One region of the Stenotrophomonas sp. 01N47 genome, then DNA from elsewhere that is predicted to be linked to it. Evidence: riboswitches for the same ligand, from Rfam matches in the RefSeq annotation. Region 1 holds a riboswitch; the other holds the start of a gene.
The links. Region 1 has a riboswitch for glycine ahead of AC1DKR_RS13875 (trimeric intracellular cation channel family protein). Riboswitches for the same ligand answer to the same signal wherever they lie in the genome.
Positions count from the first base shown of each region.

Region 1 (4,583 bases):
CTCGGCACCATCGGTGATGGTCGCCACATCGCCCAGCCGCAGCGGTGCGCCCTCGCGCCAGGCCAGCACCAGTGCGCGGTATTCGGCCACGCTGCGCATCTGGTCGTTGGCATCGAGCATCACCGCGCGGATCGGGCCATCGAAGCTACCCTTGGGCAGATTGACGTTGGCTGCGGCGATCGCGGTGCGGATGTGGTCCATGCCCAGGTTGTTGGCGGCCAGTGCGCCCGGATTGACCTGGATGCGCACGGCGGGGCGCTGGCCACCGGCCAGGCTGACAAGGCCCACCCCCGGCAGCTGTGCCAACCGCTGGGCGATGCGGGTGTCGACCAGATCGTGCACCTGCGGCAGCGACAGGCCTTGCGAAGTCACCGCCAGCGTCAGGATCGGCGTGTCGGCCGGATTGACCTTGCGGTACACCGGCGGCACCGGCAGATCACCGGGCAGGAAGCTGCCGGCCGCGTTGATTGCCGCCTGCACGTCCTGTTCGGCCACACCCAGCGACACCTCCAGGCCGAACTGCAGGGTGATCACCGAGGCACCACCGGAACTGGTGGACGACAGCTGTTTCAGGCCGGGAATCTGCCCGAGCTGGCGCTCCAGCGGCGCGGTGATGGTGCGCGTGGTCAGCTCGGGGCTGGCACCGGGGTACAGCGTGGTGATCTGGATGATCGGGTAGTCGACCTGCGGCAGCGCCGCCACCGGCAGCAGGCGATAGGCCAGTACCCCGGACAGCAGCAGCGCCACCATCAGCAGGGTGGTGGCGACCGGGCGCAGGATAAAGGCGCGCGAGAGGTTCATGCGCCGGCCTTGGTCGATGCCTCCTCGGTGATGATCTCCACCGCGGTGCCGTCTTCCAGCCCGTCGATGCCTTCGATCACCACCTTGTCACCAGCCACCAGGCCGGAACGCACCGCCACGCGTCCGTCGTCGGCCGGGCCGAGCAGCACCGAGCGACGTTGTGCCTTGTTGTCCTTGTCGACGATGTGCACGTAGTTGCCTTGGCTGCCGAACTGCACGGCAGCATCGGGAATCAGCAGCGCGGGATGCTCACCCAGCTGCAGGCGCACATTGACGAACTGGTTGGGGAACAGCGCCTGGTCGGTGTTGTCGAACTGCGCGCGCAGCTTCAGCGTGCCGGTGGCGGTATCGATGCGGTTGTCGACGCTGGACAGGGTGCCGCTGGCGAGCTGCCGTCGTTCTTCGCGGTCCCAGCTTTCCACCGCCAGCGCCGGCTGCGCCTGCACCGCATCGAGCAGGGCGGGAAGCTCCGGCTCGGGCACGGTGAACAGCACGCTGATCGGCGCCGTCTGCGCCAGCGTGACCAGGCCTTCGGTATCGCTGGCGTGCACCAGGTTGCCTACGTCCAGCCGGCGCAGGCCGACACGGCCGCTGACCGGGGCGATGATGCGCGTGTACTGCAACTGCAGGCGTGCTTCGTCCACCGATGCCTGGTCGCTGAGGCGGCGCCCCTGCAGCTGCCGCACCTTGCTCTGCTGGTCGCTCAGTTCCTGTGCCGACACGTAGTTCTGTCGCTGCAGTTCGCGGTAGCGCTGCAGCTGGCGCTCGGCATTCTCCAGCTCGGCCATGTTCTGCTGCTGCGTACCCTGTGCGTGCGCAAGCTTCACTTGGTAGGGGCGGGGATCGATCTGTGCCAGCAGGTCGCCGGCGTTGACCTGCTGACCTTCCTGGAAATGCAGGCGCATCAGTTCGCCGTCCACGCGGCTGCGCACCACCACGCTGTGCAGCGGAGTGACCGTACCGACCGCCTTCATCCGCAGCACCAGCGGCTCGGCGCTGGCAAGGGCGATGCGTACCGGCACCGTCTTGCCGCTGCCGGCTTCGCCACTGCCCGCCTCGGCCCGCGGCCACAGCCACCACGCCAGGCCAGCGACAAGGGCAAGACCGGCAACGACCAGCAACAGGCGGGCACGACGTGAGCGGGAATTTTCGGCGACAGACATGGGCATCCTGCGCCCTGCGCGCACGCAGGGTCATGCGGGCCCGTCGGCACCACGAAGGGCCACGGGCAGCGGGGGAGGGGGATTGTCTGGCGGGGCCGCGGACGCGGCGTGGCTGGATGCCGTCGCGCGTGCGACGGGGCGCTAATGGTAGCGGTTTACGGGGGCCGTCGCCGCGTGACCTTGGTCATGCGACCCAACCAGAAATGCCGGCTGCCGGCTGGCAACCTGCTGGAATCTGCAGGCGTGCGCAGTGCTGCCGGCCAGCGGCCGGCACCACCGTCAAACGATCAATGCACTTCGTCGTGGTACACGAACTTGGGCATTTCCCAGCGGTAGTGGATGGCCAGCAGACGCACAGCGAAACCACCACCCAGGCAGCACAGGATCGCCGTAGCATCGGCCACGCCCCAGTGCAGCAACAGCAGATACACCGCACCGGTCAGCAGCGAGATGATGGCGTACAGCTCTTTCTGGAAGATCAACGGCACCTCGTTGCAGAGGATGTCGCGCAGCACGCCGCCGAAGGCGCCGGTGAGCATGCCGGCGATCAGCACGATCGGCAGTGCATGGCCGGCCTCGCGCGCGATCGAGCAGCCGATCAGGGTGAAGGCGATCAGGCCCAGGCCATCGAGCACCAGGAAGGTGCGGCGGAAGTGGTGCATCCAGCGCGCCACCCAGGTGGCGATCAGTGCGGCGCACACAGTGAAACCGAGGTACTCCGGGTGTTTCACCCAGCCCAGCGGATAGTGGCCAAGCAGGATGTCGCGCAGCGAGCCGCCGCCGAGGGCGGTGACACAGGCGATCATGACCACGCCGAACAGGTCCATGCGGCGGCGGCCGGCAGACAGGGCGCCGGTCATGGCTTCGGCGGAAATGGCGATCAGGTAGATGATGGACAGCAGCATGGGACAGGCTCCGGGCGCGGTGGGGCCGGCCATGCGCACATACCGCCACTGCCTGCGCAATGACGGGATGACGATGACCGGTGCCGCTCCCGCTGTCCTTTTGCCTGAGAGTTCAGCGGCGTGAGCCGCGTGCCCCTTCGGCGGATCGTCCCGGGCGTGCCCGGTGACCTCTCTCCAGCTCGGCGAGTCGAATGCATGGTTGGTGGGATTCCAGCCCACCGGCCTGAGCGATCATGGGAGCCTGCGCCTTCGGCGGGCGCCAGCGCGGCGCCTCTCTCCTGCATTCGGTCGCCAGTATATCCGCTGCAGTGCAGCACGGCATAATCCGGCCATGGATTCGCCCTCCCGCCCGTGGTTCCTGTACCTGCTCGAATGCCGAGACGGCAGCTATTACGCCGGCATCAGCACCGACGTGCAGGCCCGTTTTGCTGCCCATCAGGCCGGCAAGGGGGCCCGCTACACCCGGTCGCGGCCACCACTGCGGGTCCTGGCGGTGCGCGAGTACCCGGACCGGGCAGCGGCCTCACGTGCCGAATGGGAGCTCAAGCGGCAGCCGCGCGAACGCAAACTGGCGTGGCTGTTGCAGTAGATCCACGCCATGCGTGGATGGGGCGCATCCGGCCATGCCATGATCGCCCAGCCCTCAGCGCTGGAGACCCGGATGTCCACCGTTGCCCTGTTGTTCGCACTTTCCGCAGCAGCAAGCCCTGCCGCCGACGCCGCCACGATCGCAGCCATCGAAGCCACCTGCCATGACTACGTGGATGGCCAGCTGGAGGCCGACCCGCAGCGCGTCGCCCGTTCCCTGCATCCGGACCTGGCCAAACGTGCGGTGCTCGGTGATACACCGGACGAACGCCTGGGCCTGCGCCGGATGTCGAAGGAAGAGCTGGTTGCGTTGACGAAGCAGGGCGCGTTGAAGACCCCGAAAGATCAATGGGATCGCCGCTGCACGGTGCTGGACGTGACCGGCAACGCCGCATCGGTGCGGCTGGAAACCCCGTGGTTCGTCGACTACTTCCACATGGGCCGCTTCGAGCAGCGCTGGGTCATCGTCAACGCGCTGTGGTACCCGAAGCCGAAGTAGAGCCACGCCATGCGTGGCTGCGCTCCATGCAGCCTGCATAGAAATTCATCCACGCATGGCGTGGATCAACTGTGTCGGTCGAGAGGTCACCCACGGCAGTACCTACCGCTTCGGTCGCCGGTCTTCGCGGTCGTCGCCGAAGATGATCCGCGCGCTGCGCTGGTAGCTCCAGTACGCCACCGCCCAGTTCAACAGCACCACGACGCGGTTGCGGAACCCGATCAGGAAGAACACGTGCGCGGCCAGCCAGAACCACCAGGCCAGCACGCCGGACAGCTGCAGCTTGCCCAGGTGCACGATCGCGGCCATGCGGCCGATGGTGGCCAGGTTGCCGAAGTCGGCGTACTTGAACGGCCCGGGTGCTGCCTTGCCATGCAGGCGCGCGCGAATCACGTCCGCCACGTACTTGCCCATCTGCTTGGCGGCAGGCGCAACGCCCGGTACCGGCTTGCCGTTGGCCTGGTTCAGTGCGGCCAGATCGCCGGCCACGAACAGTTCCGGGTGACCAGGCAGGGTCAGGTCGGGCTGCACCTGCACGCGACCGGCGCGGTCCAGCGGCACGTCCAGCGTGCGCGCCAGCGGTGAGGCGGCCACGCCGGCGGCCCAGACCACGGTGCGCGCGGGCAC
Region 1 is NZ_JBFTQU010000006.1:72,584-77,166, reverse strand. It holds gene AC1DKR_RS13885 (multidrug efflux RND transporter permease subunit) at 1-801, opposite strand, end outside; gene AC1DKR_RS13880 (MdtA/MuxA family multidrug efflux RND transporter periplasmic adaptor subunit) at 798-1,964, opposite strand; gene AC1DKR_RS13875 (trimeric intracellular cation channel family protein) at 2,252-2,869, opposite strand; glycine riboswitch at 2,954-3,057, opposite strand; glycine riboswitch at 3,071-3,160, opposite strand; gene AC1DKR_RS13870 (GIY-YIG nuclease family protein) at 3,201-3,458, shown strand; gene AC1DKR_RS13865 (nuclear transport factor 2 family protein) at 3,531-3,956, shown strand; gene AC1DKR_RS13860 (NAD(P)/FAD-dependent oxidoreductase) at 4,059-4,583, opposite strand, start outside.

Region 2 (4,583 bases), on a different contig from region 1:
GCGCACCGGAGTTCGGCTGCAGGCTGACGGCGTCGTAGCCGGTGCACTCGACCAGCATCGCTTCCAGCGAATCGATCAGTTCCTTGTAGCCCAGCGCCTGCTCGGCCGGCACCAGCGGGTGGATCTGCGAGAACTCCGGCCAGGTCACCGGAATCATTTCGGCGGTGGCGTTGAGCTTCATGGTGCACGAGCCCAGCGGGATCATCGTGCGGTCCATCGCCAGGTCCTTGTCGGCCAGCGAACGCAGGTAGCGCAGCAGTTCGTGCTCGCTGTGGTGGGTGTTGAACACCGGGTGGGTCAGGAACGCGGACTGGCGCAGCAGGCCGGCCGGCAGCGCATCGGCGGTGCTGGCATCAAGCGCGTCCACATCAACGGTGGCACCGAACAGCGCGCCTACGGCGACGATGTCGGCGCGGGTGGCGGTCTCGTCCAGGCTGACGCCGACCGAACTGCTGTCGATCGCACGCAGGTTGTAGCCGGCGGCACGGGCCTTGGCATGGATCGCGCCGGCGTCGACACCGGTGACGTGCAGCGTGTCGAAGAAGTCGGCACCGACCTGCACACCGGCAGTGCGCAGCGCGCTGGCCAGGATGGCGGCCAGGCGATGGGTGCGGCGGGCGATGCGGGTCAGGCCTTCCGGACCGTGGTAGACCGCATACATCGAGGCCATCACCGCCAGCAGCACCTGTGCGGTGCAGATGTTGGAGGTGGCCTTCTCGCGGCGGATGTGCTGTTCGCGGGTCTGCAGGGTCAGGCGGTAGGCCGGGTTGCCCTGTGCGTCGATCGAGACGCCGATCAAGCGGCCCGGCATCGAACGCTTGTAGGCGTCACGGCAGGCCATGAACGCAGCATGCGGGCCACCGAAGCCGAACGGCACGCCGAAACGCTGGCTGTTGCCGACCACGATGTCCGCACCCCATTCGCCCGGGGCCGCCAGCAGGGTCAGTGCCAGCAGGTCGGTGGCCACGGCCACCAGGCCGCCGCGCGCGTGCACGGCATCGACCAGTGCCTTGTAGTCGCCCACCTGGCCGAAGGTGTCCGGGTACTGCAGCAGCAGGCCGAAGGCTTCCGCTTCCAGCGCTTCGGCCGGGGTGCCCACGCGCAGCACGATGCCCATGGGCTCGGCGCGGGTGCGCAGCAGTTCCAGCGTCTGCGGGTGCACGGCGTCGTGCACGAAGAAGGTGTCCGACTTCGACTTGGCCGAGCGCTTGGCCAGGGTCATCGCTTCAGCGGCGGCCGTGGCTTCGTCCAGCAGCGAGGCGTTGGCGATTTCCATGCCGGTCAGGTCTGCGCACAGGGTCTGGAAGTTGATCAGCGCTTCCATGCGGCCCTGCGAGATTTCCGCCTGGTACGGGGTGTAGGCGGTGTACCAGGCCGGGTTTTCCAGGATGTTGCGCAGGATCACGTTCGGCGTGTGGGTACCGTAGTAGCCCTGGCCGATGAAGCTCCGCAGCACGGTGTTCTTGTCGGCGATCGCGCGGATCTTCGCCAGCGCCTGCACTTCGGTGATCGACTCCGGCAGCGCCAGCGGTGCCGGCGACTTGATCTTGGCCGGCACGATGGCATCGGTCATCGCATCCAGCGATGCGTGGCCGATGACGCCGAGCATCTGCGCGATCTCGGCATCGTTGGGGCCGATGTGGCGCTCGACGAACGCCGAATGGTGCTCGAGCTCACGCAGGGAAGGGGTGTTCTGGGACATGGCGAAGGATCCGTCAGGAAAGGGCACACGCACGGGCACAAGCCGCCGGTCGGCGGTCTGCGGGCGCCCCTCTGTCCTTTTGCCTGAGAGTTTAAAAGCGCGGAAAACCGCAGCTTCGTGCCCCTTCGGCGCCGGATCGAACCGGTCTCTCCAGAGTTCTGTTACGGGTGGTATCGGGCCTGAGCGATTACGGGCGTTGCGCCTTCGGCAGCGGTGACCTGCTTCTCCCACCGTGTTGCCCGCCGATTATAGCTCGTTGCCGGCGCCTGACGGTGGCCCGGGCGGGCCTCACGGGGCTGAATGGCCGATGGCCCGGGCGTGCGTTCTGTGCATCCGTGCATGGCATCGCGCGCATTCCCCACCTATGATGGTGGGATTCTCGTATTCATCTGGCGCCGTCCCTGCTGCAGGGGATCGGCGCCCGCCGTGCGTGTCATGCATGGCCCTGCCGGACGCTTGCCCGATGACCGCCGCCGTTGCTCCTTCCACCCGCCGCATGGCCCTGTTGCTCGCTGGCCTGGCCATGTTCGGTCCGTTCTCGATCGACACCATCTTTCCTGCGTTTCCGCAGCTGGCCCAGCGCCTGGCGGTGGACGAGGTGGCGGTGCAGCAGACCATCAGCGTCTACCTGCTGTTCTACGGCCTGATGAGCCTGGCCCATGGCCCGCTGTCCGATGCGTGGGGGCGCAAGCGGGTGATCCTCGGCGGCCTGGTGATCTTCGTCGGCGCCTCGGTGGGCTGTGCGTTGTCTACCGACCTGACCACGCTGCTGGCGTTCCGCGCACTGCAGGGCCTGTCGGCCGGCGTGGGCATGATCGTCGGCCGCGCGGTGATCCGCGATCTGTACCACGGCCACGACGCGCAGCGGCTGATGAGCCAGGTGTCGATGCTGTTTGGTATCGCCCCGGCCATCGCGCCGATCATCGGTGGCTGGATCCTGCTCAGCGGTGCCGGCTGGCCGCTGATCTTCTGGTTCCTGGTGGTATTCGCGCTGGTGCTGCTGGCGGCCACCGCGCGCTTCCTGCCGGAAACCCATCCGGTGGAGGCGCGGATCGCCCTGTCGCCACGCACGTTGCTGCGCGATTACGTGCGCATCGGCTTCAATCCGCGGTTCCTGCGCCTGGCCCTGGCCGGCAGCATCGGGTTCGGCGGCATCTTCCTGTACATCTCCTCGGCGCCGGCCATCGTGATGCAGCACCTGCATCTGGGTGAAGGTGGCTTTGCGTGGTTGTTCATTCCCACCATCGGCGGCATGACCACCGGTTCGTTCCTGTCCGGGCGCATGGCCGGGCACAGCACACCGACCCGGCAGGTCGCGCTCGGATTCACCCTGTGTGCGGTCTCTGCCGTGCTGAACATCGGCTACGTCACCCTGGCGCCGCAGTTCGCGCTGCCGTGGGCGGTGATGCCGATCTTCCTTGGCGGCATGGGCATGGCGCTGATCTTCCCGATCCTGGCGCTGGCGGTGCTGGACATGTATCCGCTGCAGCGCGGCCTGGCGTCGTCGCTGCAGGCGTTCGTGCAGCTGATGATCAGCACCGTGGTGGCTGGCGTGGTTTCGCCGCTGCTGCACAACAACCCGCTGCACCTGGCACTGGGACAGGCGGGCTTCTTCGCGGCTGGCTTCGTGTTCTGGTACTGGGAGCACCAGCGCGAGCGCGCATCAGAGGCAGCCGGCACGGCGCATTGAGCGTCGCGCAGGGGTAGGGCGCGTCATCACGCGCGGATCCGTTGTGGCGCTGCGGGCAGGGAGTAGGCTGGGGTTTCCAGCGAGCCGGTTCGTGGGTGCACGGCAGCCAGCCATTCCGATGTCGTCGCATGAGGTACCCGCATGGCTGCGCAGCAGACCTACCGCCTGTTCGAGGTGGCGCTGAAGGAGCGCCGCGTTATTTCTCCTTCCCTGGACCGCATGGTGTTCACCGGCGCCGACGTGGCGCGCATGAAGACCGAAGGCCCGGACCAGCGTATCAAGGTGTTTTTCCCCTTGCCCGGCCAGGACGCGCCGGACGTGCCCGGCGGCGAAGACTGGTATGCCCGTTACCGGGCACTGCCCGATGAGGCGCGGCCGCCGATGCGCACCTTTACCCTCCGCCAGCTGCGTGCCGGCGAGTGCGAGGTCGACGTCGACTTCGTGCTGCATGGCCAGACCGGACCGGCCTCGCGCTGGGCCACGCATGCACGGCCGGGCGACCGCGTGGTGCTGCTGGCCCCCGATGCCGACTGTGCGGACAGCAGCGAGGGCTGGGAATGGAAGCCGCCAGCCGGGGTAGGCCAGGTGCTGCTGGTGGCCGATGAGACCGCATTGCCGGCGGTGGCCGGCATCCTCGAGGAACTGGCCGGGCTGGCCGATCCGCCGCGCACGCTGGCCCTGCTGGAGATCGCCCAGGCCGGTGATGCGGTGCCATTGAAGGCCCCGGCCACGGCCGAACTGGTGTGGTTGCCACGCGGGCAGCAGGCCCATGGGCAGCGGTTGCTGCAGGCGGCGCAGGCGCGGCTGGCGGCGGCCTCGACCATGGCCGAGGCCGCCGAACTGGACGACATCGACGTCGACGCGCAGATCCTGTGGGAGCAGGCTGACACCAGCGCGGAGGGCGCGCTGTATGCCTGGGTAGCGGGCGAGGCCGGCGCGGTGATGGCGATCCGCCGGTATCTTCTGAAGGACTGTGGCCTGGATCGCCGCGCGATCACCTTCATGGGGTACTGGCGGAAGGGGCGGGTGCTGGACTGAGCCGCTACCGCACCGGCGTGAACCGGCATGCAGGGGGTGTGGGTTATCCTTGCGCCCCCGCAATGCAAGCCCCACTGATGTCGACCTCTTCCAAATCCCGCCGCGACCAGCGCCGTCGCCAGGAACAGCAGGCTGCCAACAAGGCCGCCGCCA
Region 2 is NZ_JBFTQU010000004.1:81,152-85,734, forward strand. It holds gene gcvP (aminomethyl-transferring glycine dehydrogenase) at 1-1,702, opposite strand, end outside; glycine riboswitch at 1,764-1,866, opposite strand; gene AC1DKR_RS08510 (multidrug effflux MFS transporter) at 2,166-3,392, shown strand; gene AC1DKR_RS08515 (siderophore-interacting protein) at 3,534-4,430, shown strand; gene AC1DKR_RS08520 (hypothetical protein) at 4,508-4,583, shown strand, end outside.
Region 2: another riboswitch for glycine. It lies ahead of gcvP (aminomethyl-transferring glycine dehydrogenase); the one in region 1 lies ahead of AC1DKR_RS13875 (trimeric intracellular cation channel family protein).